3 regions of the Kribbella koreensis genome follow, and region 3 is predicted to be linked to each of the others. Evidence: riboswitches for the same ligand, from Rfam matches in the RefSeq annotation. Region 3 holds a riboswitch; each other region holds the start of a gene.
What was found. Region 3 has a riboswitch for cobalamin ahead of ABD116_RS17985 (ABC transporter substrate-binding protein). Riboswitches for the same ligand answer to the same signal wherever they lie in the genome.

Region 1 (7,426 bases), on a different contig from region 3:
CGTAGACCTCGGCCAGCTCGGCGTCGGTACGCCAGTTGCGCGCATCGACGAGCGGCAGCAAGCCGGCACCGTACGAGCCCGGCTTGGATCCGAAGACGCGCGCCGTCGACGACCTCATGTCATTGCCCGCGGCTACATCAGCGTCGACGTGCGCTCTGAGGTAGTTGCTCTCGGCATCCTCATCGAGCGCCGCCACGGTGCGGACGGCCTCGTCGAGCAGTGAGACGACATGCGGGAACGCGTCCCGGAAGAAGCCCGAGATCCGGATCGTCACGTCGACGCGCGGGCGGCCGAGCTCCTCCAGCGAGACGACCTCGAAGCCGGTGACCCGGCGCGAGGCCTCATCCCAGACCGGGCGACACCCGAGCAGCCACAGCACCTCGGCCAGGTCGTCACCCTGGGTGCGCATCGCGGACGTGCCCCAGACGGTCAGCCCGACCGATCGCGGCCACTCCCCCGTCTCGGCCTTGTGCCTCGCGAGCAACGAATCGGCCAGCGCGACGCCGACGTCCCAGGCGTTGCGGCTCGGGATCGCCTTGGGGTCGACGGCGTAGAAGTTGCGGCCGGTCGGCAGGACGTTCACCAGACCGCGCGTCGGCGACCCCGACGGGCCGGCTTCGACGAAACGGCCGTCCAGCGCGCGGAGTACGTTCGTCAGCTCGTCGCCGGTGCGGGCCAACCTCGGCACGACCTCGTCCGCGGCGAACTGCAGCGACTTCTCGACCTGAGTCGAGGAGCGACCGAGTACCTCCTCGATGACGACCGGCACCTTGCCCGCATCCCACGCCAGAGTCTCCATGCCGACAACCAGCTTGCGTGCAACTGCCTCCAGCAGGTCCACACCGTCGGCACCGCTCACGGCAGGAAGATCCACCAGCGTCGCCAGGTCCGCCAGCTCCGGTACGGCGACGCCCGGGTTCTCCAGCATCGCTGCCTCGTCGACGCCGAAGGTCTGGCCGAGAGCAGCCCGCAACCCCGGTACGGCGCCCGAGACGCCACCCCACATCTGCTGCGCACGCAGTACGGCGAGAACGAGGTTGACCCGTGCCTCGCCGTCCGGCCCGCCGCCGAGGATGTGCAGCCCGTCGCGGATCTGGACGTCCTTGATCTCGCAGAGGTAGCCGTCGAGGTGCAGGACGAACTCGTCGAACTCCTCGTCCTCCGGCTTCTCCGAGGTGTGCAGATCGTGGTGCAGCTGAGCGGCCTGGATCAGCGTCCAGATCTGCGCGCGCAGGGTCGGGACCTTGTCGGGGTCGAGGGCCGACACCGTGGCGTACTCGTCGAGCAGGTACTCCAGCTTGGCCATGTCGCCGTACGTCTCGGCGCGCGCCATCGGTGGTACCAGGTGGTCGACGATCACGGCATGCCCGCGACGCTTGGCCTGCGTACCCTCGCCGGGGTCGTTGACGATGAACGGGTAGACGAGCGGGAGGTTGCCCAGTACGGCGTCGGGCGCGCAGTCGGCCGCCATACCGATGCCCTTGCCAGGAAGCCATTCGAGCGTGCCGTGCTTGCCGAGGTGGACCACCGCGTGGGCGCCGAAACCGCCTTCTTCGGTTGGCGCTTCGAGCCAGCGATAGGCCGCCAAGTAGTGGTGCGACGGGGCCATGTCGGGGTCGTGGTAGATCGCGACCGGGTTCTCGCCGAAACCGCGGGGCGGCTGGATCATCAGCACGACGTTGCCGAACTGGAGGGCCGCGAGGGCGATCGCGGGCTCGGGGCCGGACTGGTCGACGTACAGGGAACCCGGGGCCTCCCCCCACGCCTCGATCATTGCTTGCTGCAACGTTTCGGGGGTCTTGCCGAACCAGTGCTGGTACGTCGAGAGCGGGATCTTCGCGACCGCACTGGACAACTGCTCGTCGGTGAGCCAGTCGACGTCGTGACCGCCGGCCGCGATGAGCCGGTGGATGAGTCCGTCGGCGCCGTCCGCGCCCTGGAGCTCGTCGAGATTGAGGTCGGGGCCGAGGTCGTAGCCGGCCTCCTTGAGCTGGCCGAGGATGACGACCGCCGAGGCCGGGGTGTCGAGGCCGACGGCGTTGCCGATCCGGGCGTGCTTGGTCGGGTATGAGGACAGTACAAGCGCCAGCTTCTTGTCCTTCGGCTCGACGTGCCGAAGCTTGGCCTGGGCGACTGCGATGCCGGCAAGCCTGGCGCAGCGCTCCTCGTCGGGGGCATAGCTGGCGATGCCCTCGGCGTCGTACGCCTTGAAGGAGAACGGGATGGTGATCAGGCGTCCGTCGAACTCGGGGATCGCGACCTGGGTGGCAGCGTCGAGCGGGCTGATCGCGGCGTCGCTCTCGAGCCACTGCTCGCGGGTCGAGGTGAGGGCGAGGCCTTGGAGGAGCGGGATGTCGAGGGAGGCGAGGGCGCCTGCGTCCCAGGAGTCGTCGCCGCCGGCCGTTGCGTTGGAGGCAACGGTGCCGCCGGCCGCGAGGAGGGTGGTGACGAGGACATCGCATTGCTTGAGGAGGGCGAAGAGGTCGGCGTTGTCCGCGTGGGTGGGGTCCAGGCCGCGCAGCGTTCCGCAGTACAGGGGAAGGGGCTGGGCGCCGGCCTGCTCGATCGCGGTCGCGAGGGCGTCGACGAAGGCTGTGTTGCCGGAGATCTCGTGGGCGCGGTAGTAGACGATGCCGACTACTGGGCGGTGGTCCTTGGCGAAGGTGCGGCCGGCGCGGATGCCGTACGTCGGGAGGGTCTTGGGTGGGTCGAATGCGTCGCCGGTGAGGAGGATCGTGTCTCGGAGGAAGCCCGCCAGGTTCTGGAGGTTCTCGGAGCCGCCCTCACGGAGGTACGCGAGCGCCTCGGTGACCGCGCCGGCGGGGACGGTCGACATCGACATCAGCTCGGCGTCGGGCGCTGCCTCTCCACTGAGCACGACGGTGGGGATGTTCGAGGAGATGACGGCGTCGAGACCCTCCTCCCAGGCGCGGCGACCGCCCAGCAGGCGGACCACGACGACCTCGACGCCGTCAAGCAGGGTGGCAACATCATCGAGCTCGACCCGCGCCGGGTTGGCGACCTTCCATCCGGCCTGGGCCTGCGAAGCGGCCAGCAGGTCGGTGTCGGCAGTGGAGAGCAGCAAAAGGTTCGCGGGCACGCGCGACCGGTCCTTCCTCGGGGTGTCCACGCCCCAGGTGGCAGGTACGACAGCAGCAGTTCCTGACTCCCGGGAAACCCCCGGTCACAGTGGCGGGACCGCCCCGGACTCACACCGGGTTCCTGCACAGCCGTCGATGACAGCACGACTCTAGTCGACCGCGTCGGCAACTACTCCCCCACGGTCGAGCTCCGCCTGCACCACCGTCGCTCACACGCCCGACACTCCCACCCACGCCTGCGCATCGATCGCAGGACGTCGGCGGTGTGGGGGCTACTGCCTGTTCTTGTGTACGGCGTGGACTGGTGGCGCATTAGCTTGCTGGGGTGGATCTGTTCTCAGAGTCTTGGGGTGCGTTGCGGGCGGCTGTTGCTGGGCTGGGTGATGCCGACTTCGGCGAGGCGTCGGGGTGTGCGGGGTGGTTGGTGCGGGATCTGGTTTGTCACCTGGTGATTGATGCGCAGGACGTGTTGATCACGCTGGTGACGCCCAGCGAGGCCGAGGCGACGCATGACTCGGTGAGTTACTGGGCGGTGGCTGAGGCGGCGGCTGCTGGTGAGGATCCGCTGGATGCGTTGATCGTTCGGTTGGCGGCGGCGTACGGGGATCCGGGGTTGCTCAAGTTTCATCTCGATGACGTGGGTGCGGCGGCCGGGCGGGCGGCTGAGTTGGCTGATCCGGCGATGCTGGTCAGCACACAGGACATGGTGCTGACGGCGGGCGACTACCTCTCGGCGTACGTGCTGGAGTGGACGCTGCACCACCTCGATCTGGTCGCTCACCTACCGCAAGCGCCAGGACCATCGATCGAAGGCCTCGCCGAGAGCCGGGACATGATCGAGCAGATCGCCGGCGCTGGGTTTCCTGCGAGCTGGTCCGACAAGGACGTGCTGTTGATCAGCACCGGGCGCCGTGAGCCGTCCGACTTGGAGAAGACGCAACTCGGTGAGCTCACCAAGAAGTTGCCCCTCGTGCTTGGTTAAACCAGTGGCGCCTATGCCGACAGGACGGCCACTCTGAGGACATGCGACTGACCTTTCTGCATGACCCGCGTGGTGGTGAGAGCCTTACGTTGATCCGGCGTGCGGACGGGGCGGAGTTCACTCTGTTCTCGTACTCGCGCAAGCACCGCGTGCCGCACGATCTCGCGCATGCGGTCACCGAACGCGAGCTGCGCATGCCCGACGGCATCTTCGGCTGTATCGCAGCCGGTGCGGTCTTCGACAGCATGGAGCAGACGGCCGGCAAGAAGCGTCACGACGCGAAGGTCCGCAGCGCGCGCATTCTCAAAGCACCGAACAGCATCGGCATGAGCGAGGCGCTTTCGAGCGTCTTTCACCTGGCGGTCGAGAAGGACCAGCCCACGCCGTACGCTGAGGTCCGCGAGATGTGGGGCGTCACCCGAGCCGATCCGTGCCCGTACGCCGATGTCGACCTCGACCGCACCACCGAGACCCTCCGCGAACTGAGCCACCGCTGGCAGGCGAGCTCCGACCCGCTCGATTTCCCTTGGCCGGAATCGCTTCAGGCGGAGGCATCACAGCACGGTCCCAAAATTCGCGTACGTACCGGTCGTCGCGACCGCTAGCTTGTCGCTCCGGGTCACGATGCCGGACAAGATTGTCCCGGCCTGTCGGCGGGCTAGAGGACGTCGCGGAGGTACTGGCCGGTGAGGCTTTCTGGGGCTTGGGTGAGGAGGGTGGGGGTGGTGGCGGCGACTATGCGGCCGCCGTCGGTGCCGCCGCCGGGGCCTAGGTCGATCACGTGGTCGGCGTTGGCGATCATGTCGAGGTCGTGTTCGATCACGATGACCGTGGCGCCGGCGGTGATCAGGCGGTCGAAGACCGTGAGGAGGACGCGGATGTCGGCGGGGTGCAGGCCGACGCTGGGTTCGTCGAAGATGAAGAGGGTGCCTTGTTGGGGCTTCTCCAGGTCGGCGATGAGTTTGAGGCGCTGGGCTTCGCCGCCGGACAGAGCCGGAGTTGCCTCGCCGAGGATGAGGTAGCCGAGGCCGACCTCGTCGAGGGTGCGGAGGCGCGCTTGCATCTTGCGCAGGCCGGTGAACTTCGAGCGGGCCTGTTCGACCGTCAAAGCCAGAGCACCGGCCATGGTCAGGCCGTCGAGGGTGATGGTGTCGCAGTCGGGGTTGTAGCGGCGGCCTTCGCACACCGGGCAAGGAATGTCGACGTCGGGGAGGAACTGGACGTCCAGCGAGATCTGGCCGGTGCCGTCGCATTGCGGGCAGCGCAGACTGCCGGTGTTGTACGAGAAGTCCGCGGCCTTGAGTCCGCGCGACACCGCTTCCGGAGTACCGGCGAAGGCTCGGCGGAGATCGTCGAGGACGCCGCTGTACGTCGCCACGGTGGAGCGCACGTTGCGCCCGATCGGAACGGCGTCGACGATGACGGTACGGTTGATGCCGCCGGCGTCCAGGTGACGTACATGCTTGGGTGCCTGGCCGAGCAGCGCCGGGGCGAGGCTGTCCAGTACGAGGGTGGTTTTGCCTGACCCGGAGACGCCGGTGACCGCCGTGAGCCGGAGCAGGGGGAACGACGCTTCGAGCGCCTTCAGGGTGAAGCGGGGAGCTGTCTCAAGGTGGATCCGGCCGTGTTCGAAGACGTCGTCAACCGCCACGCGTGGACGGACGACGGCCGGCTCCTCACCGCTGAGGAAGCCGCCGATCACCGACGCGGACGACTTCGACAGGTCCTCGACGGTGCCGGTGGCAACAATCTCGCCGCCGTGCGCGCCGGCTCCGGGGCCGATCTCGATCAGCCAGTCGGCGTGCCGGAGTACGCGGACGTCGTGGTCGACGAGGACCACGGAGTTGCCGGTCTCGACCAGGCGGCGGGCGACCGCCATCAGGGCGTCGATGTTGCTCGGATGCAACCCGATGGACGGTTCGTCGAGGACGTACAGCAGGCCGGTCGCGCTGCTTCGCAGAGTGCGGCTGAGCTGTACTCGCTGCAGCTCACCGGTCGAGAGCGTGCGCGAGGCACGGCCGAGCGACAGGTAGCCGAGTCCGAGGCCTAGTAGGTGCTCCGCGGTCGGGATGAACGCGTCCACGATCTGCGCGGCCATCCGGGTGAGCTCGGCGGGCGCGGCGGCCGGCAGCGAGCGGACGAAGGTCGTCGTACGGTCGAGGCTCCAAGTGGAGATCTCGTCGAGGGTGACGCCGTTCAGAGGTACCGATCGCGCGCGCTCGTTGAGCCGGGAGCCGCCGCAGGACGGGCACTCGGCGATGTGCACGAAGCGGTCGAGGCGGGTGAGCGACTTCTCGCTCTGGGCGTTGGCGAGCGCGTCCTCGATCACCCGGTTGGCGTTGCGGTAGGCCGCGTTGAGCTCGAAGGCGTTGCCCTTCTTGCTCGTGACAACGACCGTCCGCTTGGTCTCCTCGCCGTTCAGGACGAGTTCGCGTTCGGCCGGGGTCAGCTCCCGGAACGGCACATCCACTCGTACGCCGAGCTGCGCGACCACCTGAGGCAACAGCCCGGCCCCGAACGAAGCCCAAGCCGCCACGGCTCCGTCCGCGATCGACAGCGACTCGTCCGGTACGAGCGCCTCCTGATCGATCTGCCGCGTCTCCCCCGTGCCCGCGCAGGTCTCGCAAGCGCCATCGCTGTTGAACGCGAACGACTCAGCACCCGGTACTTCGAAACGCTCGCCGCACTCAGGACAGGTGAGATGCGCGGTCGACGCGATCTCGAGCGTCGGCTGCACGCGATGACCGTTGGGACACAGGTGCACCCCCAATCGCGAGTACATCAGCCGAAGCGAGTTGAGCAGCTCCGTCGACGTACCGAACGTACTGCGAACACCCGGTACTGCGGGACGCTGATGCAGCGCGATCGCGGCCGGTACTCCGTCAACGGCGTCGACGTCCGCGCGCGCAGCCTGCGAGAGACGCCGGCGCGTGTAGGACGACAAGGCCTCGAGGTATCGGCGTGAGCCCTCCGCGTAGAGCACGCCCAGCGCGAGCGACGACTTGCCGGACCCGGACACGCCAGTGAGGGCAACGAGCTGCCGAAGCGGCACGTCGATGTCGACGCTCTTCAGGTTGTGGACACGGGCACCTCGTACTGCGACCTGCTCGCCCCAATGCATACGGTCATCGTAGGTTGCCGATCATCAGATTCAGCTGATCTCCCGAGCCGCCCACACCCGACAAGCCTGACCCTTCACCCCATCGCCGGACTCGCTTGAGCGAATCGCCAGTGATGGCCTTCCAGATCCGCAACCTCGTACGACCGGTAGCCGTGCTGCTCGATCGCCGAAACGATGGCCGCGCCCTCAGCGGTACTCCGGGTGAAGTGCGCGTCGAGGTCA
Region 2 (7,426 bases), on a different contig from region 3:
ACCCGGTCGATCTGGGACAGGATGCCGTCGTGGTACTTGAGGTCGGAGACCATCACCTGGTCCCACAGCCCGCGCGCCTTGAGGTCGGCGACCAGGTACGGGTTGGCGACGGTGAACTCGCCGGACATGTTCGACTTCACGAACAGGTTGCGGTAGATCGGCTCGATCGACTGGCTGACCCCGCAGATGTTGGAGATCGTCGCGGTCGGCGCGATCGCCAGCACGTTGGAGTTGCGCATGCCTTCGCGGAGTACCTTGCCGCGCAGCGCGTCCCAGTCGAGCTGCTTGCTCGTGTCGACGGTCAGATCGCCGTTGCGCGCCTGGCGCAGCAGCTCGAGCGAGTCGATCGGCAGGATGCCCTGGCTCCACAGCGAGCCTTCGTACGTCTGGTACCGGCCGCGCTCGGCGGCCAGATCGCTGGACGCCTCGATCGCGTGGTAGCTGATCTGCTCCATCGAGCTGTCGGCGAACGCGACGGCGGCGTCGGAGCTGTACGGGATGCGCAGTGCGAAGAGCGCGTCGGCGAAGCCCATCAGGCCGAGGCCGACCGGGCGGTGGCGCTGGTTCGCTCGCTCCGACTCGGGTGTGGTGTAGAAGTTCACGTCGATCACGTTGTCGAGCATCCGGACGGCCGTCTTGACGGTGCGCTTCAGAAGCTCGGCGTCGAGACCGGTGTCCGTCAGGTGGGCGACCAGGTTGACCGATCCCAGGTTGCAGACCGCGGTCTCGTCGACGGTGGTGTTCAGGGTGATCTCGGTGCACAGGTTCGACGAGTGCACCACACCGTCGTGCTGCTGCGGCGAGCGCAGGTTGCACGCGTCCTTGAAGGTGATCCACGGGTGACCGGTCTCGAACAGCACGGTCAGCATCCGGCGCCACAGGTCGACGGCCTTGACCCGGCGGAACACCCGGATCTCGCCCTGGTCGGCCTTGTGCTCGTAGTTCTCGTAGGCCGTCTTGAACGCGGCGCCGTAAAGGTCGTGCAGATCCGGCACCTCGTCGGGCGAGAACAGCGTCCAGTCGCCACCGGACTCGACCCGCTGCAGGAACAGGTCGGGCACCCAGTTGGCCGTGTTCATGTCGTGCGTGCGGCGACGTTCGTCACCGGTGTTCTTGCGCAGGTCGAGGAACTCCTCGATGTCCATGTGCCAGGTCTCGAGGTACGCGCAGACCGCGCCCTTGCGCTTGCCACCCTGGTTGACCGCGACGGCGGTGTCGTTGGCGATCTTCAGGAACGGCACGACGCCCTGCGACTCGCCGTTGGTGCCGCGGATCTTGGCGCCGATCCCGCGCACCGGGGTCCAGTCGTTGCCCAGACCACCCGAGTACTTCGCCAGCAGCGCGTTGTTGCGGATGCCGGCGAAGATGCCGGACAGGTCGTCGTCGACCGTGGTGAGGAAGCAGCTCGACAGCTGCGGGCGGGTCGTACCGGAGTTGAACAGGGTCGGCGTGCTCGACATGAACCGCATCGAGCTGAGCAGCTCGTAGAACTCGATCGCGCGGTCCTCGCGGTGCTCCTCCTTCAGCGAGATGCCCATCGCTACTCGCAGGAAGAACGCTTGCGGCAGCTCGAACCTTGTTTTGTCGATGTGCAGCAGGTACCGGTCGTACAGGGTCTGCAGGCCGAGGAAGGCGAAGTTGAGGTCGCGCTCGGGCTTGATCGCGGCAGCCAGCTTGGCCAGGTCGAACGTGGCCAGCTCGGGGTCGAGTAGGCCCGCGTCGATACCGGTCTGGATGTACTGAGGGAAGTAGTCGACGTACGCCGTGGCCATGTCGGCCTGGCTCGCCTGCCGCGCTTCACCGTGCACCCGGCCGAGCGTCTCGCGACGGATCTGGTCGAGCAGGAGGCGTGCAGCGGCGTAGCTGTACTCCGGTTCCGTCTCGACGTACCCGCGAGCCGCCATCACCAGGGCGAGCTCGACCTCATGCTGCGCGATGCCGTCGTAGCAGGAGCCGAGCGTCTCGTCGAGGATCAGCTCGGCATCCACGGCGTCGAGGCCCGCCGCTGCCTCGGCGACGATGACGCGGAGCCGGTCGACGTCCAGGGGAGTGGTGCTGCCGTCGGCGGCGCGGACGTTGATCACGGGCCGGGCGGGTGTGTTGTTCGTGCTGTCGCTGGTGCTCAGCTCGGCCGCGTTCTCCGGCGTACGGGCTTTGGCGCGCTCTTCGCGGTACAGGACATAGGCGCGCGCGACCTGGTGCTCGCCGGCCCGCATCAGCGCCAGCTCGACCTGGTCCTGGATGTCCTCGACCTGCACGCTGTGCCGGCCGCGGCCGGTCAGCGCGTCGACCACCTTGGCGGTGAGGTCGGCGATCAGGTCGCGGACGCGGTGGCTGGCGCCGGCCTCGCTGCCCTCGACGGCGAGGAACGCCTTGCTGAGGGCGACCGAGATCTTGGTCGGGTCGAAGGCGGTGCTGTTGCCGTCCCGGCGGACGACGGTGAGCTGGTTCGGGGGTGCGGCCTGGGCCGCCTTGCCCGCAGAAACGATGGTCACAAGCGCTCTCTCCACGCGAGTCTCTTGACGACCGGGACCCCGGGGAAGCGCACGACGAGTTCCCGCACCAGAGCCGCGCAGCCCGCTCTACCCGGCGCCACCCGCGGCGCGGCGCCATCGCACCGACCCACTGTGCTGCGCCGACCGGCCGGTGGTGCACCGAGTTGCTGGGACTTCCTCGCCGGTGCGGTACACCGGCGTTGCACGACCTGTCGCTTGCTCGCCCTGCGACCCGCCCTCGAGGTCTCGGACAGCGCGTGCCGGCGGCACGCGCACCGGTCGCAGGTATTCGGGCTCACGGGACTGCTTCATCCGCTTACCGCTGCGGGGCAGCCCCGGATTTCCACCGGATTCCCCTGTCGACCAGTGATGTGACCTTAACCCGCTGAACCCCACATCTAGTGTCTCGACGCGCCGCGTGTCGCACATCTTGTGTGAAAAACGCATCTCGGGTGCGATGTCAAGTTTGGCGCAGCGGCTCCGACCCGGTACCGGGAGTCGTCAACGAGGAGCTGGTATGAACGAGTTATTGCAGGAGCAGGTTGTGGACGCGATCGAGGGTCTGGTGGCGTCGGGTGCGGAGAACGGCGTGCAGGCCGCTGTCTATCGCCGGGGCGAGTTGATCGTGGATGCCGTGGCGGGGATGGCCGCTCCCGGTCGGCCGGTTGCGTCGGACACGCTGTTCTATGCCGCGTCGACGGTGAAGGGGGTGACGTCGACCGTCGTCCATGTGCTGGTGGAGGAGGGGGTGTTGTCGTACGACACATTGGTGGCTTCGGTGTGGCCGGAGTTCGGGGCTCATGGCAAGGAGGGGACGACGATCCGGCATGTGCTGACGCACTCGGCCGGCGTACCGGCGGTGCCTGCGGATCTGACGTTGTCGCGGTTCTGCGATTGGGAGGCGATGTGTTCGGTGATCGCTTCGCTGGAGCCATGGTGGGTGCCGGGGTCGCGGGTCGGGTATCACGCGGTCACCTTCGGGTTCATCCTCGGCGAGGTCGTCCGCCGGGTTTGCGGCGAGCCGATCTCCTCGGTGCTGTCTGCTGGGATCGGTGCCCGGCTGGGGATCGCGGGGGAGTTGTACTTCGGTGTACCGGCCTCGGAGCTCGATCGTGTTGCCCACTTCGAGGACGACCCGGCCGGCGCGGCCATGTTCGCTTCGTTGCCGCCGGACTTTCCGCTCTTCAAGTCGGGCCCACGATCGCTGTTCCCCAATGCGGCTCTGGCCAACAACACCGCCGTGACGATGGCCGACATCCCGGCCTGGGGGACCGTCACCGCTCGAGGTATGGCTCGCATGTACGCCGCGCTGATGTCCGAAGTCGACGGCGTACGTCTGCTGTCGCCTTCCCGTCTGCAGGAGATCTCAGCCCTCTCCACCACCGGCCTGGACGAGATGACCGGCGGCCCGGCGCAGTACGGCCTCGGCTACACGATCGGCCAGCTCGGCATGCGCCCTGCTCCACCGACCGTCTTCGGCATGGTCGGCATCGGTGGCTCTGCCGCCTACGCGGACACCGCCACCGGGATCTCGGTAGCCGTCACCAAGAACCGCTTCAACCCCACCGAAATCAACGCCTTCGACCAGGTCTGGGACCTCGCCACCAAACTGCTCTCCTGACAGCCGACCCTCTGGCCGCCCGAGGGTTTGGGAGCGGATCGGGTGGGCGGTGTGACGGTTGGCCTGGTCGCCGAGGCGCGCTCCTGAGCGGTGGATGGAGCGGCCTCCGCCTCGACGACCAGGGATCGGGGGTGTGCGGTCAGGCCGCCAGGGCGTGGAGGTCTTGGAGGGTCATGATCTCGGAGCCGTGGTGGATCAGCTCGCGGTTGAGGCGGAGGACCACGTGGCCGAAGGGCTCGGCGGCGTCCAGTTCGGTGGCTTGGCTGAGGCCTACGGTCATGGCTTGGTCCTCGTCGAGGTTGGCGATGGAGTCTCGCCAGGCTTCGACCCAGTGGGTGAGCCAGGCGACGGCGTCCTGGGCGTTGCCGTGGAGGGTGATGTCGGCGCGGCCTTGTCGGCTCGCGCCGAAGGTCCACTCCCACCGCTCGAAGAACGTCTCGGTCAGGTGTGCGATCAGCCAGGCGATCGTCCGTGGTCCGCGATGGTCCGGCTCGTCCGGCCATTGCGCGACCCACTCACCCGACCCGAGCGACCTGAACCGCCCCGCGTACTGCCGGCGGACGACGGTCAGCGCCTCGCTGCTCGGCCGCCAGAAGTACTCCTCGTCGGTCAGTGCCGCCAACCGCCCGGACAACACCATCCAGCTGAAGCCGAGCTGCCCGCGCACCATCGCCATCGCAGACGGCCGCTGCAAGATCTCCCAGTCGAACGGCTCCGGCATCACAGATCCTCACACTCCCCGATTTGGTCCAACGCTCGAACATGTGTTCGAATTGTTCAACGCCGGGAGCCAGAAAGTCAACCAGGACAGCGTGTTGGTGCTGGTGTCACTGGTAGCGATCTGCTAGCCGCCCGGCGTGAAGCGCTGGTGAGACGGAGGTGAAAGACATGTCGCTGATCGTTGGTTGTCGGCCCCGTCGGGGGACGGGGCCGCCAGACTCTTCCCGCGACCCGACTTGTCCGGGGTGAGCGGGAGAGTGGGGTTGAGCAGGAGATTGGGGTTGAACGGGACAGCGGGGTTGAGTAGGTCAGTCGGCCGGTCTCGCCGGGGCGGACGGGACCGGTCGGTTCGGCGACTCGACCCGGGTGTCGGAGGCGGGGCTGGCGAAGCGGCGTTCCAGGAGGGTGAAGGCGTCTATCAGTTCGGGCGCCTCGTACACGCGGTTCCGCCGACCGTCGGTGAGTTCGCGGAGTACTGCGCACTCGGTCAGGCGGGCGAGAGCCTGGTTGGCAGCCTGTTGGGAGCGGCCGATGAGTTCGGCGGCGGCTGCGAGGGTGAGGACGGGGGCCGCGGGCAGGGTTTCGATCAGCAGGTCGACGGCCGAGCCGGCGCGGACCGGGGCGGCTCGCTCGCGCCAGGTGGTTTTGAGGTCCGCGGCGGTGCGTTCGAAGCGGGCGGCCTCGGCGGTCGCATGACTGCAGGCGGTGGCGAACATCAGCAGCCATTCGTTCGCGGCGCTTCGGGCGCGGGCGTTCGTCGCCTTGCCTGTGTGGCGGAAGGCGGTGAGCGCTTCGACGTACTGGGTTGCGTGTGTGGCAAGGGATAGCGACACCGGAGGCACGCTGCGTTCGACGAGACCCTCGGCTCGTAGTACCAGGTGGATCAGTGCGCGCCCAGTGCGACCGTTGCCGTCGGCAAAGGGATGGATCGTCTCGAACTGTGCGTGCGCGATGCCGGTCTTGGCCAGCACCGGCAGCGGTGACTCGCGGATGAAGGTCATCAGGTCCGCGAGTAGTTCGGGAACCAGATGCGCCGGCGGCGGCACGTAGTACGCCTCGGCCGGAGACCGCCCACCGATCCAGTTCTGCAGATAACGCACCTCACCCCCGAACTCCGGATTCGGCGAATGCGCCATCAACCGCCGATGCGCCTCCAGCACATGCTCGACCTCGAGTTTGTCCCCGATCCGCACCGACTCGGTCACCCACACCATCGCGTCGACGGCCCCCAACACTTCTTCGGCCGTCACATCATGATGCCGCCCACTGTCCCGCAACGCCTCAGCCTTGAGCAGCCGCCGAGCCCCCACCACCAGTCCCTCGATCTGCGAAGACCCCACAGCCTCAGCCCGCAACAACAACCGAGCCAACGCCTCACTGTTCGTCAGTACCGCGGCAGTCGCATCCAGCCGGGCCAGATCCCCAGCCGCATCCTCCAATGCGGCCAGCACCTCATCGCTGAGGTCGAACTCCCGCCCAACCAACGGATCCGGAAAATACAACTCATACGACCCGCCCAAGCGCTCGGCCCGGGTGAACCCATCCGGCTGCCCCGGCCACCGATGCAACTCAACCCTGGCCACACCCTTATTCAAGCTTATCCAACAACCTTGAACAAGAGCTCACGCCAGCTTGCTAACCGAACTTCCGGTGGGAAAGGAGAGCTGGCCGACGAGGTCGAGTGCGGTGAGGAAGTCGTTCCACTGCTGCGCTCGCGATGCACTCATGGTCGGCTCCGCACGGTTCCCAAGGCCGGCACTGGGGTTCGGTGTTGGTCGTAGGCCGTCTAGGTACTCGCTCCATGGGATCGCGGGGCTGGTCAAGGCTGTCTGGTGGAGGTCGGGGAAGAAGGCCGGGCCGAGCATCGGGAATCCGAACAACTTGATCGGCCGGCCTACCGGTTATCTGGACGCGGCCGTGCTCTACGACTCGGCGCTGACCTGCGACGAGCCCAGCGCCGACTGTGGGGCGATGATCGAGATCTGGCCGTCGGCGAAGGATGCGACCGATCGCGCCGCCTACATCCAGAAGAATCTGAAGGAGATCCCGATGCTGGGCACGGAGTACGACTACACGTTCGACTCCGCCCTTCTTCGCGTCAACGGCAAGCTCAAGCCGTCCACAGCCACCAGGTTCAACGCGCTGTTCGGCGGGACGCCCTACACGCCCTGAAGCAGTTGGTCGCAGAGGTCTGCGAGCTGTTGGCGGAGTGGGCGGGCGCGGCCGGCGAAGGTGCGTTGGGCCGCTGCGTACTGCGCTTTGCCGGCTGGGGTTTCGATCTCGACGGGGGAGTAGCCCAAAGTGGCGAAGTCATACGGGGACGCGCGCATGTCGAGGGTGCGGATGTCCTTGGCCAGTTCGAAGCAGTCCAGCAACAAGGTGCTGGGGGTGAAGGGCATCAGTTTGGTGGCCCACTTGTAGAGGTCCATGTTGGCGTGGAGGCAGCCGCCCTGCTCGAGGGCGGGTTGGGACTCGCGTGTTGGTTGCAGGACGTTCAACGGCCGGGCTGGGGTGGTGAAGAAGCGGAAGGCGTCGAAATGGGAGCAGGCGATCTTGCTCGACTTCACGACCTGGTCGGTGCCCTCGGCGC
Region 3 (7,426 bases):
GCACGCGGTCCGGCAGCGTGATCTGCGGGCCGAGTCGACGTAACCGGTCCGCAAGGCGCTCCTGCCGGGCCCGGCGGGATCGACGGAGTAGCTTCGAGAGCATGGTGCTGCTTTTCGTCCTGCTCGGCATCGTGGTCCTGCTGATTGCGATCGGCATCCATGACGTGATCCAGAAGAAGCACTCGATCCTGCGGAACTACCCGGTCATCGGGCATCTGCGGTTCCTGCTGGAGAAGATCCGGCCGGAGCTGCAGCAGTACTTCATCGAGCGCAACTACGACGGCCGTCCGTACGACCGCGACACCCGCTCGACCATCTACTCCCGCGCCAAGGGCACCAACGAGGAGCAGCCGTTCGGGACCGAGCGGGACGTGAACGAGGTCGGGTACGAGTACCTGGTCCACTCGACCGCGCCGAAGCCGGTCGCCGAGCAGGTCCCACGGGTCAGGATCGGCGGGCCTGACTGCACTGCGCCGTACGAGATGGCGTTGCTGAACGTCTCGGCGATGAGCTTCGGCGCGATCAGCGCCAACGCGATCGAGGCGCTCAACCGGGGTGCGGCGCGCGGCGGGTTCGCGCACGACACCGGTGAGGGCGGGATCAGCGAGTACCACCGCAACGGTGGCGACCTGGTCTGGGAGATCGGCAGCGGGTACTTCGGGACGCGGGACGCCGATGGCGGCTTCGACCCGGACCAGTTCCGGGACAAGGCCGCCGACGACCAGGTCAAACTCGTCTCGCTCAAGCTCAGCCAGGGCGCGAAGCCCGGTCTCGGCGGGGTGCTGCCCGGCGCGAAGGTGACGCCCGAGATCGCGGCCGTCCGCGGCGTACCGGTCGGCAAGAAGGTCGTCTCGCCGCCGTATCACCAGGTGTTCTCGACGCCGCGCGAACTGGTCCTGTTCATCGCCCGGATGCGCGAGCTGGCCGGCGGCAAACCGGCCGGTTTCAAGCTCTGCGTCGGCTCGCGGACCGACGTGCTGGCGATCTGCAAGGCGATGGTTGCCGAGGGCATCACTCCGGACTTCATCGTGGTCGACGGCGCCGAGGGCGGGACCGGCGCGGCGCCGCAGGAGTACGAGGACCACATCGGTACGCCGCTGACCGAGGGCCTGCTGACCGTGCACAACGCGCTGACCGGCGTCGGGCTGCGGGACCGGGTGAAGATCGGCGCCAGCGGCAAGGTCGCCACCGGGGTCGACGTCGTGAAGCGGATCCTGCAGGGCGCCGACTACACCAACGCGGCCCGCGCGATGATGATGGCGACCGGCTGCATCCAGGCCCAGACCTGCCACACCAACACCTGCCCGGTCGGCGTCGCGACCCAGGACCCTCGCCGGATGCGTGCACTCGACGTCGCCGACAAGACCCACCGGGTGGCGAACTACCAGCGCGAGACGGTCGAGTCGGCGATGCAGGTGATCGCGTCGATGGGGCTGGAAGGGCCGGAACAGCTGGAGCCGCGGATGCTGCTCCGGCGGGTCGACCACGCCCGTACCGAGAGCTATGCCGACCTGTTCGAGCACCTCGCGCCGGGGCAGCTGCTGGGCGGCATTCATGACGTGTCGAAGGCTTGGGCCCGCGATTGGGTACAGGCGGATCCGGACGTATTCAGACCCTAGGGAGCTGGCTGCAGTGAGCACTGTCGCGGAGTTGCTGGTTGAGTCGCTGGCCTCGCATGGCGTGACCTCGGTGTGGGGCGTGGTCGGCGACGCCCTCAACCCGGTCACCGATGCGATCCGGCGCGAGGACCGGGTCGACTGGATCGGCGTACGGCATGAGGAGGCGGGTGCCTTCGCTGCTGGGGCGCAGGCGTCGCTCACCGGTCGTCTGGGTGTGTGTATGGGCACGGTCGGGCCGGGGGCGATCCATCTGCTCAACGGCCTGTACGACGCGGCCAAGTCGCGGGTGCCGGTGCTGGCGATCTGTGGGCAGGTGCCGCGGGAGGAGATCGGCAGTGACTTCTTCCAGGAGGTCAACAACGACGTGCTGTTCGCGGATGTCGCCGTCTTCACTGCGACGGTGTCCACTGCCGAGCAGGCGCCGGGGCTGATCGAGCAGGCGGTCAATGCGGCGCTCGCGGAGCGCGGTGTCGCCGTACTGTCGATCCCTGGTGACGTTGGCGGTCTAGAGGTGCCGCACGGTACGCCGGTGCCGCAGTTCCTCGAGCCTGCGTCGCACACCGTGCCTGATGCGGCTGAGCTGTCGAAGGTGGCGGCAGTACTGAACGCTGCGGACAACGTGACGCTGCTGGTCGGTGCTGGAGCGCGGGAGGCGCTGGCTGAAGTGCAGCAGCTCGCGGAGCTGTTGGCAGCGCCCGCTGTGCTCACGCTGAAGGCCAAGGAGCGGTTCGAGGAGAATCTGCCGCAGGAGGTCGGGCAGTCGGGGCTGCTGGGCAATCACGCGAGCAAGGTGGCGTTTGACGGGTGTGACGTGCTGTTCCTGGTGGGGACCGACTTCCCCTACCGGGAGTTCCTGCCGTCGGGGAAGACCGTCGTGCAGCTGGATGTGCGGGGTGGGCACATCGGGCGGCGGGTACTGGTCGACCACGGGCTGGTTGGGCATGCACAGCCGACGCTTGCGCAGTTGCTGCCTTTGCTTGAGCAGAAGACGTCTACTGCGCATCTGGAGAAGGCGCGGAAGTCGTACGCGGCTTGGCGGGAGCGGCAGGTGCAGTTCACGGATCCTGGGTTCGACCGGAAGCCCAAGGGGTTGCTGCGGCGCAAGGTGGACAACCCGGAGGCTCGTATCCGTCCGGAGTTGCTGGCGGCGGCCGTGGATCGGCATGCGGCTGATGATGCGCTGTTCACGAGCGACACGGGGATGTCGACGGTCTGGCTGGCGCGGTACGTGCGGATGCGTGGGGATCGGCGGCTGATCGGGTCGTACAACCTGGGGTCGATGGCCAATGCGATGCCGCATGCGCTCGGATTGTCAGCGGTGGATCGGTCGCGGCAGGTGGTGGCGTTCTGCGGTGACGGCGGGTTGTCGATGCTGTTGGGGGACCTGATCACGGCGGTGGCGTACGAGTTGCCGGTCAAGTTGGTCGTGTTCAACAACGGGCGGCTCGGGATGGTGAAGCTGGAGATGGAGCAGGTCGGGCTGCCGGAGTACGGGACCAAGTTGGCGAATCCGGATTTCGCCGAGGTGGCGAGGGCGATCGGGCTGACCGGGATTCGGGTCGAGCGGCCTGGTGACGTGGACTCGGCGGTCTCGCAGGCGCTGGGTACTACGGGGCCGGTGCTGATCGACGTACTGACGAATCCGGACGAGATCGCGATCCCGCCGGCGCCGACGGTGCATCAGGGGTGGGGGTTCGCGATCGCCAAGACGAAGGAGTTCATCGAGAGCCATGAGTAGGGCTTGCGGTTAGGCTCTGTGACCATGCGTACTCGGTTGGTGGTCGCTCTGCTCGGCAGTACTGCGTTGCTGGCCGGGTGCGGCGGTCCTGGAGGCGAGACGGCGCCTAGTGTGCCGCCGCTGGTGTCGGTCAGCACTACGCCCACCGAGACGCCTACCCCGACCTCTACGCCGTCGGAGACGCCTAGTACGCCGCCTACCTCCAAGGTGGCCGACACCTTGTGCGTGCGGATGAACCAGACGCTCGTGCAGACGACGCTGGGTGTGCCGGTGGTGCGGATCCAGCCGAAGCCGGTGCTGCCGGAGCTGGGCTTCCCGACGTACGACCAGTGCGAGCTCGGGTTGAGTAGCAACTCGTCCGGGCCGGTACTACGAGTTGGCACGTCCGCCTTCTTTGCAACGGCCGCGGATCTGGCGGCGGTTCGCAAGGCCTACGACGCGACCAAGGGCGAGCCGGCCAAGTCGCTGACCGTCGGGCAGGGCGGATTCGGCACCAGCCGCTTCGTCGTGTTCCTGGCCGACGGCAAGCTGCGCAAGATCAGTGGGCCGCCGGCGACGCTGGCGAAGTACGTAGTACTGGCCCAGGACGCGGCCCAACAGACCGGGGGGCTGCCGGAGCCTGCGCCTTACATCACCCGGCCGGAGTGCGAGCGCGGCACGTCAGCCGCCACGAAGGTGATGGGGATCGAAGCCTCGGTCCGCCGCGACGGCGAGACCGACGCCGGCGACATCGTCTGCGCCTGGCTCACCAAGACCCGCGTCCTCTACTCCACCGTCCGCCGGGTCAAGGACGCCGAAGCCATCACCGCCCCGATCAGCAAGGCCGCGACCTCCTTCCCCATGCCCCTCGGCGACGAAGCCTACGTAGACACCGTCACCGGCCGCTCCATCATCCGAGTAGGCACCGACAAGATCGTCGACCTGGTCCCCCTCCCCGCGGGCACCACCGACAAAGACGACATGGCCAGCTTCGTCCTGACCATGTCCGGCCTCTACACCCGCTGACCCCACCGACCTCTACCCCCGCTGACCCCGCCGACCGTCGCCGCCGCCCACCGTCATCTCGGGGGTTAACCCTTCAGTTGCTGGGTTGCCCCCCGAGAATCCCGCTGGGCAACCCCACATCTCAGGGGTTAACCCCTGAGATGTTTCGGGCTGGGGGCTGGGGCTGGGGCTGGGGATCCTGCCGACTTGTCGTACTTCTCGCGGAGGGGTGCCCGCCCTCCGTTGGTGCTTGAACCAGTTCATCGTCCTGTTCCCGGGGCGGTTTCTGCGACTGGGTTGCAGGTGGGTTACGGTTGCGGGGTCGTGGTGTTCGGGAAATCGGTGTGATGCCGATGCGGCCCTCGCCACTGTGATCGGGATGTTCTGGGGTTGTTCTGTTGTGGAGACCACTGGCCGAGGTTGGCTGGGAAGGTCAGACCCTGGAGCGCGGTTCCCGTCAGCCAGGAGACCGGCCACGGCGTGTCACACCGTCCACGAGGTGCTGGAGGCGCGCGTGAAAACGCTGGTTGCTGCTGTCGTCGTACTGTCCCTGGCCACCGGGTGCGGAGGTGCCGCCACAGCGGGGCCGGCCGCCGGTGCCGTCACCGTCAAGAACTGCGGGATCGACGTGACCGTCGCCGGGCCGCCTGAGCGGGTGTTCGCGGCGTACCAGCCGGCGATCGAGATGGCGCACGCGCTGGGGATCTCGGACCGGCTGGTCGGGACGGCGTACCTGGACGCGGACGTGCTGCCGCCGTACGCCGCGGCGCAGCAGGACGCGAAGTACTACAAGAACCTGCCGAGTCGCGAGGAACTGCTCAGCCAGAACCCCGACTTCGTGCTCTCCGGCTTCAACGACGTGTTCGGTGGCGGCGGCAGCGACGAGAGCTTCGGCAGCCGCAAGAGCCTGTCGGACCTCGGTGTGCGGACCTGGATCTTCAGCCCGCTCTGCCCTACCGCGGACGGCAAGGGCGACGAGGCGATCGACCCATCGACCGTCTCGATGGACAACGTGTACGCCGATCTGCGCGATCTCGGCAGGCTGTTCGACGTCTCCGACCGCGCCGAGCAGGTGATCGCCGACCAGCAGAAGCGGATCGCGGCTGTTGAGGCGAAGGTCAAGGGTGCGGACCGGCCGACCGTGGCGATCCTGCGCCCGGGGCTGGAGGGTGGCGGGCTGACGGTGTCGGGTGGGCCGGACTTCGGGTCGGTGCTGATCAAGCAGGCCGGTGGGGTGAACGCCTTCGCCGACCTGACGTCGAAGCGGAACGTGAAGGTCAGCGTCGAGGAGTTCATCAAGCGCGACCCCGACTATGTGCTGATCAGCGGGTGCTGCGACGCGTCGCTGACAGAGGCGCAGGTCCAGCCGGATGTGCAGAAGATCTTGGGCAATCCGGCGTACGCGAATCTGAAGTCGGTGAAGAACAAGCACGTGTACCCGTGGTTGTTCGCGCACCACTCGGCCGGCGTACGCGGCGCCAATTCCACCGAACTGATCGCGAAGCTGATCCACCCCGACCTGGTCAAGTGAAGAACCTGGTCGCGGTCGAGGGCCCGGACGCGGTGAAGGGCTCTGGTCTCCGTGATGGGTTTGGCCGGGTAAGGGGCGGCGGGTTGCGGGCGGGCGGGCTCGCCGTCGCCTGTGTCGTGCTGCTGGGGGCCGTGTTGCTGTCGTTGGTGGCCGGCAATCAGTGGTTCGGTCCGCATGACGTCTTCGTCGCGGCGGCCGACTTCACCGGATCGGACACGGACCGAGTGATCCGGTACCTGCGCTTCCCCCGTACTGCGGTAGGCCTGCTGGCCGGTGCTGCCCTCGGGCTGGCCGGCGCCGTCATGCAGGGGATCACGCGCAACCCGCTGGCCGATCCGGGCATCCTCGGTGTGAACGCGGGCGCCGCGCTGGCCGTGGTCGCTGCGATCGGCCTGCTGGGGGTCCAGTCGCTCACTGGCTACGTGTGGTTTGCGATGGGTGGGGCGTTGGTTGCGACCGTCGTGGTCTATCTCGTCGGGTCGGTCGGTCGAGGGGGCGCGACGCCGGTCAAGCTAGCGCTGGCCGGGGCGGCGCTCTCCGCTCTGCTTGGGTCGGTGACGTCGGCCATCACTCTGCTCGACCTCTCGACTTTGAACGAATTCCGCTTCTGGGTCGTCGGATCGTTGACCTTGGCAACCAGCGCGATCGTTGCGCAGGCGCTGCCTTTCATTGCCGTGGGGATCGCCTTGGCGTTGGCTCTTGGTCGATCACTCAACCAGCTGGCGTTGGGTGACGACCTGGCTGCGACCCTCGGTACCAGGATCTGGGTGGTTCGTCTGTTGGCGGCACTCGCGGTCATGCTGCTCGCCGGTACTGCGACCGCGATGGCCGGCCCGATCGCCTTCGTCGGGTTGGCTGTGCCGCACGTCGCAAGGGCCCTGGTCGGCGCCGACTACCGCTGGATCCTGCCGTACTCCCTCGTCCTAGCGCCGACCGTCCTCCTACTCGCCGACGTCACCGGCCGACTCGTCGCACGTCCTGACGAGTTGCAGGTCGGCATCATCACCGCCCTGATTGGCGCCCCGCTCTTCATCGCCCTGGTCCGCCGCCGCAAACTGGCCGAGCTGTGAAGGCGAACGCCGTGGAGCTGCGCCCGGTGGAGCCGTGCGCCGTCAGGGCGACGCTGTGAGGGCGGTCCGGCTCGGTCCGTTCTCGACCCGGGTCGACGTCGCCAGCATCCTGGTCTCGACGGTCGCATGGGCGCTCGCTTTGGCGACCGCCGCCGTCTCGCTGACGATGGGCGACTATGAGATTCCGTTGTCGGAGGTGCTCAATACGCTGGCGGGTAACGGTTCTTTGATCATGACGGATGTGGTGGTCAACAACCGGTTGCCCCGGGTGCTGGTCGGGATGGGGGTCGGTGCCGCGTTCGCGATCTCGGGGGCCATCTTCCAGCGGTTGGCGCGCAATCCGTTGGTCAGTCCGGATCTGATCGGGATCAACGCGGGAGCGGCGCTGGCCGCGGTACTGATGATCACGATCTTCGGTACGGCGATCGGCTGGCTCCCGGTCGGCGCGCTCGCGGGCTCGTTGCTAACAGCAACGGCTATCTAT

Region 1: another riboswitch for cobalamin. It lies ahead of cobN (cobaltochelatase subunit CobN); the one in region 3 lies ahead of ABD116_RS17985 (ABC transporter substrate-binding protein).
Region 2: another riboswitch for cobalamin. It lies ahead of ABD116_RS00710 (ribonucleoside-diphosphate reductase subunit alpha); the one in region 3 lies ahead of ABD116_RS17985 (ABC transporter substrate-binding protein).

What each region holds. Positions count from the first base shown of each region.
Region 1 covers NZ_BAAAHK010000017.1:172,220-179,645, reverse strand. Annotated here, with positions in the region: gene cobN (cobaltochelatase subunit CobN) at 1-3,100, opposite strand, end outside; cobalamin riboswitch at 3,138-3,268, opposite strand; gene ABD116_RS30325 (maleylpyruvate isomerase N-terminal domain-containing protein) at 3,427-4,083, shown strand; gene ABD116_RS30320 (hypothetical protein) at 4,125-4,688, shown strand; gene ABD116_RS30315 (excinuclease ABC subunit UvrA) at 4,742-7,204, opposite strand; gene ABD116_RS30310 (VOC family protein) at 7,279-7,426, opposite strand, start outside.
Region 2 covers NZ_BAAAHK010000001.1:133,317-140,742, reverse strand. Annotated here, with positions in the region: gene ABD116_RS00710 (ribonucleoside-diphosphate reductase subunit alpha) at 1-2,495, opposite strand, end outside; cobalamin riboswitch at 2,759-2,896, opposite strand; gene ABD116_RS00705 (serine hydrolase domain-containing protein) at 3,013-4,116, shown strand; gene ABD116_RS00700 (DinB family protein) at 4,256-4,837, opposite strand; gene ABD116_RS00695 (Fic family protein) at 5,145-6,419, opposite strand; gene ABD116_RS00690 (hypothetical protein) at 6,718-7,008, shown strand; gene ABD116_RS00685 (3-methyladenine DNA glycosylase) at 6,996-7,426, opposite strand, start outside.
Region 3 covers NZ_BAAAHK010000007.1:823,541-830,966, reverse strand. Annotated here, with positions in the region: gene ABD116_RS18005 (MFS transporter) at 1-43, shown strand, start outside; gene ABD116_RS18000 (FMN-binding glutamate synthase family protein) at 102-1,619, shown strand; gene ABD116_RS17995 (thiamine pyrophosphate-dependent enzyme) at 1,633-3,357, shown strand; gene ABD116_RS17990 (hypothetical protein) at 3,382-4,362, shown strand; cobalamin riboswitch at 4,650-4,833, shown strand; gene ABD116_RS17985 (ABC transporter substrate-binding protein) at 4,856-5,872, shown strand; gene ABD116_RS17980 (FecCD family ABC transporter permease) at 5,869-6,942, shown strand; gene ABD116_RS17975 (FecCD family ABC transporter permease) at 6,998-7,426, shown strand, end outside.